One region of the Dorea sp. BIOML-A1 genome, then DNA from elsewhere that is predicted to be linked to it. Evidence: riboswitches for the same ligand, from Rfam matches in the RefSeq annotation. Region 1 holds a riboswitch; the other holds the start of a gene.
The links. Region 1 has a riboswitch for FMN ahead of GT508_RS05320 (ECF transporter S component). Riboswitches for the same ligand answer to the same signal wherever they lie in the genome.

Region 1 (3,352 bases):
TGTAATCTTCATAGCCAATCTCATCCATCTCTTCCACATCACCGATTCGGTACACATCAAAATGATAAAAGGGAAGTCTTCCTTCATCATAGATCTGCACAATGGTAAATGTAGGACTGCTGACCGGTTCATCTATCCCCAGTCCTTTGGCAAGACCTTTGGTAAATATCGTCTTCCCGACACCCAGATCTCCCACCAATGTATACACCTGTCCTGCGCAGGCTTTTTCACCCAGACTAAATCCCAGATCCCAAGTCTCTTTCTCACTGTTTGTCTCTATTATCATAAGCTCTCCCTTTCCATTTTTTGAAATCACTGTATTCAGTATCTTTAAGTATAACACATCTTTTTTTCTTCTGCTACTCATGATATACTTTCTGATAACAGCTTAAATATATTAATTTTTATCAATAATGGAGGAAAACGTATGAAATTCACATTTTATCACAATAACATTAACGTTGCCGATCTTGACAAGTCTATCGAATTCTACCAAAAAGCACTTGGACTTAAGCTTACAAAAGAGACAGAAGCTGCCGACGGAAGCTTCAAGCTGGTATTCATGGGAGATGATACCACCCCGCACAAATTAGAGCTCACATGGCTGCGCGATATGGACAGACCTTACGATCTCGGAGACAATGAAATTCATCTGGCAATGCAGACAGATGATATGGACGCGGCACTGGCATTCCATAAAGAAATGGATTGTGTCTGTTTTGAAAACCCGGAGATGGGTATCTATTTTATCAATGATCCGGATGGGTATTGGGTGGAAATCTGCCCGGCGGAATAAATTTAATTGGGATTTAATTCAGAAAGGCTGTGGATACCCGAACCGGAATAAAGCTTGGAAAGGCGTTCCTGTTCAGGTTCCATCGGCGGGTCAATTCTAAAGGGGCAAAATTCTGCTAAAAGCAGGCTTTCAAAATTTGAAACTCGGCATATGCCTCAGACAGTCAAATTTTGAAAACCCAACGCAGAATTTTGTCCCTTAAGAATTACCAACGCCTCTTTCACATTCACTGGAACACCTTTCCAAGCTTTATTCCGTGTGTATCAAATGCCTTACGAATGAAATGACAAGTGCGTAACCGTAGTGGCCTCCACCGGGTTACACTTCCGGGCATTTCATTTATTAGCATCCGCTGCCAGTCACGACTTGAAGAAAACAATAGATAAGGATTATTGTGAATGTGGAATGCCGTTAGAAACAATTAGAGAGTCAGAATCACCGTTAAAGGAACGAAGCGAACGTGTTTGAGGCGAACGCCGAGTTTGAGCGTAGTTCCTTTGCTTTTAGGTGATTCTGACTCTCTTAGTGTTTCTTATGGTATGGAACCTGAACAAGAAGCCTTATCTATTGTTTCCTTCAAGGACCGAGAGGCCGCTTCCCCAGTTAATAAATGAAATCCCAAATTACGCATTCATCTTCAATATCGGACTGATTTTTTTATAAACCAGGAACACGATCAAAGATACCAGTATACCTTTCAGCAGATTGAATGGTCCGACTGCCAGTATCACGAAAGTCTTAAGGTCTGTGATATGTTTGTTTACGGCAGTTCCCATTCCAACCAGGCCGTCGATCGGCATACCGAATGCTTTGGCATATGCCGGTAGTAATACGAAGGCATTCAGAAAACATCCGACTACTGTCATGAATACGGTTCCCGCTGCCATTCCGGCTACTGCTCCGGTTCTGGTATGTTTCTTATGGTAGATCAATGCGGCCGGCACAACCAGTGAACAGCCGATCAGGAAGTTTGCGATTTCTCCGACTCCCGCTGTCATAGTTCCGTTGATTGCAAAGTTCAGTAAGATCTTGATAAGTTCTATTGCCGCTCCGGCGAGTGATCCCATTGCAAAGCTTCCAATCAGGATTGGTACTTCGCTGAAATCTATCTCATAGAAGGACGGAGCGAACGGAAGCGGAATTTCGAACAGCATCAATACTGTTGCGATTGCCGATAACATACCAATCTGTGCCATTGTCCTGATTTTGTTTCTGTTTTTTTCATTTTGTCTTGTCATTACTTTTGTACTCATCTTTCTTTCTCCTTTAAATTGAATTATATTCTAAAGGAAGAAACTTCTTATTTTGAACCATACGATATTCACATTTCAGACAAAAACCCCGTCACCCAAAAGGGCAACGGGGCAATCATATCATTCTGATAATTCTGTAAATATCATATCATCCTTCTCTCATCCAGACTTTACTGTCGGTTCCGGAATCTCACCAGATCGGCTGATCATCACATTGATAACATCTGTCCAGATATCTCTGACCAGAAATTCTTCAAATGACCAGTTCGCGGACTTTACCGCCGGTTGGGAATCACACCCTGCCCCGAAGAATCTTCTTTCGTCCTATATTATAGTACGGCATATCCGTCTATGCAACTATTATTTTGTGCTCATCTCACGGATCAGTTTTCTGATCGGAAGAACAAATGTCGGAGATACAGACAATTCATCGATTCCCATCTTAAGGAATGTCTCTGTCAGAGTCATATCTGCTCCAAGTTCTCCGCAGATACCAACCCAGCATCCTGCTTTGTGTCCGTTTTCGATCGTCTTCTGGATCATGCGGAGCACTGCAGGATGATGTGAATCATAAATGTTGTCAAGTTTGCTGTTCTGTCTGTCAATTGCCAGTGTATACTGAGTCAGGTCGTTTGTTCCGATGCTGAAGAAGTCAACTTCCTCTGCCAGAAGATCGCTGATCATCACTGCTGCCGGTGTCTCGATCATAATACCCTGTTCAACTTCACCGTACTCGATTCCTTTTTCTGTCAGTTCTGCTTTGATAGACTCTACGATCTTCTTGATCTCTTTCACTTCATCTACAGAAATGATCATTGGATACATAATTCCAATGTTACCATATGCGCTTGCACGAAGAAGTGCCCTCAACTGTGTACGGAAGATATCTCTTCTGTCCAGACAGATACGGATCGCACGGTATCCCATGGCCGGATTTTCTTCATGATCAAGGTTGAAATAATCCACCTGCTTGTCCGCACCGATATCCAGTGTACGTACAATTACCTTCTTACCTGCCATGTTCTCGGCTACTGTCTTGTATGCCTGGAACTGTGCTTCTTCATCCGGATAATTATCCGCTTCCAGATATAAGAATTCACTTCTGAACAGACCGATTCCGGCCGCATCATTGGCCAGTACACTTGTAACATCTTTTACACCGCCGATATTTGCATATAATTTGATATGTTTTCCGTCTACCGTTATATCTTCTTTTCCTTTTAATTCCTGAAGAAGTTCTCTTGCTTTGATGTCTTCTTCTTTCTTTTCCTGCATTTTCTTTAAAGTTTCTTCATCCGGATCA
Region 2 (3,352 bases), on a different contig from region 1:
TGCGATACCTGAATCCAGATCAGCATAAGGATAAACAGCAGGGTCCCAAGCGGAAGGAATATAGATGTCTGCTGGAATCTGCGGATATAATAAACCAATAGTTCCGATAAGGAAAAACACATAATGAGGTACATTGGATATCTGAACTTTCTGGCAAGTTCGTTTCCAAGCTGTTTTGCCTCGTAATGGATCAGTCCGATCGTATATGCTGCATTCACAAACATGATCAGATGCGTGATCGGAAGAATCAGGAAGATATCGACAATTCCCATACACTGAAGAAGGACGGCTGCGCCCATATTGATCAGATAAGAAACAGACAGGAACAGGGCACCTTTTTGGAATTTACTTTTGCAAATATCATACAAAAGGAAATTAAACGGAACAGGAAAGAGATAAAATGTAAAGAAGTCAATAAAATACAGTGTTCTTCCATCCGGGACTAAAAATTGCAGGAAACCGCATTGATTCAGGGACCATAAGGCAATCAACAGGGAGAAGATTCCAAGATTCAGGAATATTTTAGATGTTTCTTCGGAAAAATCCTCCTGTTTCTTACGAATCACTGCAATATACAATACCAGAGAGAGAAATCCAAAAAATAAAACACCGCAACTGAGGATCAGTATTCCTAGACTCTGGCTGAGAATCTTCAGAATACAATCGCCCCTCGTACCCAGAAAAAGATGCACCGGGGTTCCGTAATAACCCTGATATACAGGAATGATTTTGACGGTCAGTTTCTTGGCGTCACTGTTTGCCGGAATGTCTACAATATGCCAGCAGAAGCCGGGTGATTTCATGAATTTGGGTGTGTGTTTTTCATTTCCGTATTGATAAATAAGTTTCCCATCAAGCCAGACTTCTGCATTGGTATGAGTAGTCTGAAAAAGAATCGCTTTTTGCGAGTGGAATTCATCGGACAGGATCACAGATTCTGTTTTCGCACCGTCAGTTTTAAAACTTGTTGTTTTCAGTGAGGTGGTGTTATCAAAAGGCAGTTCGTTCCGAACAGTATCCTGTCTGAATATCCAGATGGAAAAGATAACGGCAAATAAGACAGATGCGATCAACGAGAGCCATATTTTTTTCTCTATTTTCATAATTTGATTTCCTTTAGATTCTACGTATTCTCAGGTGACAATAATCTATACGTATAGAATAACAAAATTGGCAGATGAAATCAATGTGAAAAGGAGCTTGCTATTTCCAAACTTTTGCTTTACAAATGATATATAAAGTATTATGATAAAAAAAAACGAAATCTTCAGGGCAGGGTGTGATTCCCTACCGGCGGTAAAGCCCGCGGGCCGAGAGGCATGATCCGGTGTGATTCCGGAGCCGACAGTATAGTCTGGATGAGAGAAGATGATGGTACAGTTATTTTAATAGATGAATGTAGTGTCTGAGCTCTGAGATGGTGATCCATTTCAGAGCTTTTTTGGTTAACAGATCATTTGTCAGTTACATGTAACAGATCATTTCCCCTGTAGGTATCCTGCAGGGGTTTTTGTATAACTAAGAAAGAAGGAAGAAAAATGACGGATCAGGAATACATGCTCCGGGCAATTCAGCTTGCAAAAAAGGGAGAAGGATGGACGAATCCGAATCCGATGGTAGGTGCGGTGATCGTAAAAGACGGCCGGATCATCGGGGAAGGTTATCATAAAAAATGCGGAGAACTTCATGCAGAGCGCAATGCAATCGCATCGCTTACAGAATCGGCAGAGGGTGCGACAATCTATGTTACGCTGGAACCATGCTGTCATTATGGCAAGACACCGCCGTGTACGGAAGCGATCATAGAACAGAAGATTAAAAAAGTGGTGATTGGTTCCAGGGATCCGAATCCAAAGGTGGCAGGAAAAGGTGCACAGATATTGCGTGAATCGGGAATTACAGTAGTTCAGGATTTTATGCGGGAAGAATGTGACCGTCTGAACCCGGTGTTCTTCCATTATATTACGACGAAGACACCGTATGTAGTGATGAAATATGCTATGACACTGGATGGGAAAATTGCGACAAAGACGGGTGCATCGAAGTGGATCACAGGAGAACCGGCCCGACAGGAAGTGCAGCATATGCGGCACCGGTATATGGGTATTATGGCCGGTATCGGGACTGTACTTGCGGATGATCCGATGTTGAATGTCCGGGTAGAAGGATGGAAAAGTCCGGTCAGAATAGTATGCGACAGCAGTCTTAGGATACCGCTTGACAGCCAGATCGTAAGAAGTGCAAAAGAGTACCGGACAATTGTGGCTTATGCAGGACGGGAAGGGAACGAAGAAATAACAGAAAAAATAGAACGGTTACATGCGAAAGGCGTGGATACTGTCTGCTGTCCGGATGAAAAAGGTCAGATAGACCTTAAAAAGCTGATGACATATCTTGGAAATGAGGGCATTGACAGCATTCTGCTGGAAGGCGGGGGCACGCTGAACGACAGTGCACTGCGGGCAGGAATTGTAAAAGAGGTACACTGTTTTATCGCACCAAAATTATTTGGCGGAAAGAACAGTAAGACACCGGTGCAAGGAATCGGCATCGGACTTCCATCAGAAGCATTGAAACTGAAGTGTACGGATATCTGCCGGATCGGTGAAGACATCAGGATAATCTGTCAGGTATGTGAAAAAGAACAGGAGGGGCCATGTTTACAGGAATCGTAGAAGAGAAAGGATCGGTCCGCTATATGCAGCTGACCGGAGAGTCGGGAGTTCTGGCAGTCAAGGCGAAGAAGGTATTGGAAAGAACGAAGATCGGTGACAGTATCGCAGTCAATGGAGTGTGTCTGACAGTTACATCACTTCAGCCGGATGGATTTACTGCAGATGTGATGGCAGAGACCATCAGGAGAAGCAGTCTGGGAAGTTGTAAAGTCGGAAGTCAGGTGAATCTGGAACGGGCAATGGCTGCAGACGGAAGATTTGGAGGACATATCGTAAGCGGTCATATTGACGGAACCGGTGTGATCCGGTCTCTGACCCGAGAGGAGAATGCCATCTGGGTATCTATTGGAACATCGCCGCAGATATTACATCTGATCGTAGAAAAAGGCTCTATCTGTATAGATGGCATCAGCCTGACGGTGGCAAAAGTAGAGGAAGAGGGATTTCAGGTATCGGTTATCCCGCATACAGGAGAAGAAACGACGCTTTTGGAAAAAGTGCCGGGCGATTCGGTGAATCTGGAGAATGATGTGATCGGAAAATACGTAGAAAGGCTGTTAGGCCTTGGAAAGAGTGAAGAAGAGAAAAAAGAATCCGGAATTACGATGGAATTTTTGCAGGAATTCGGATTTTAGAACAGGAGGATAAATAGAATGTCACAAAACAATCAGTACAAT

Region 2: another riboswitch for FMN. It lies ahead of ribD (bifunctional diaminohydroxyphosphoribosylaminopyrimidine deaminase/5-amino-6-(5-phosphoribosylamino)uracil reductase RibD); the one in region 1 lies ahead of GT508_RS05320 (ECF transporter S component).

Annotation. Positions count from the first base shown of each region.
Region 1 is NZ_WWSA01000008.1:82,186-85,537, reverse strand. Features, by position in the region: gene tsaE (tRNA (adenosine(37)-N6)-threonylcarbamoyltransferase complex ATPase subunit type 1 TsaE) at 1-286, opposite strand, end outside; gene GT508_RS05325 (VOC family protein) at 428-796, shown strand; gene GT508_RS05320 (ECF transporter S component) at 1,420-2,049, opposite strand; FMN riboswitch at 2,197-2,365, opposite strand; gene ptsP (phosphoenolpyruvate--protein phosphotransferase) at 2,410-3,352, opposite strand, start outside.
Region 2 is NZ_WWSA01000026.1:49,026-52,377, forward strand. Features, by position in the region: gene GT508_RS10545 (EAL domain-containing protein) at 1-1,103, opposite strand, end outside; FMN riboswitch at 1,260-1,374, shown strand; gene ribD (bifunctional diaminohydroxyphosphoribosylaminopyrimidine deaminase/5-amino-6-(5-phosphoribosylamino)uracil reductase RibD) at 1,539-2,675, shown strand; gene ribE (riboflavin synthase) at 2,657-3,310, shown strand; gene GT508_RS10560 (bifunctional 3,4-dihydroxy-2-butanone-4-phosphate synthase/GTP cyclohydrolase II) at 3,329-3,352, shown strand, end outside.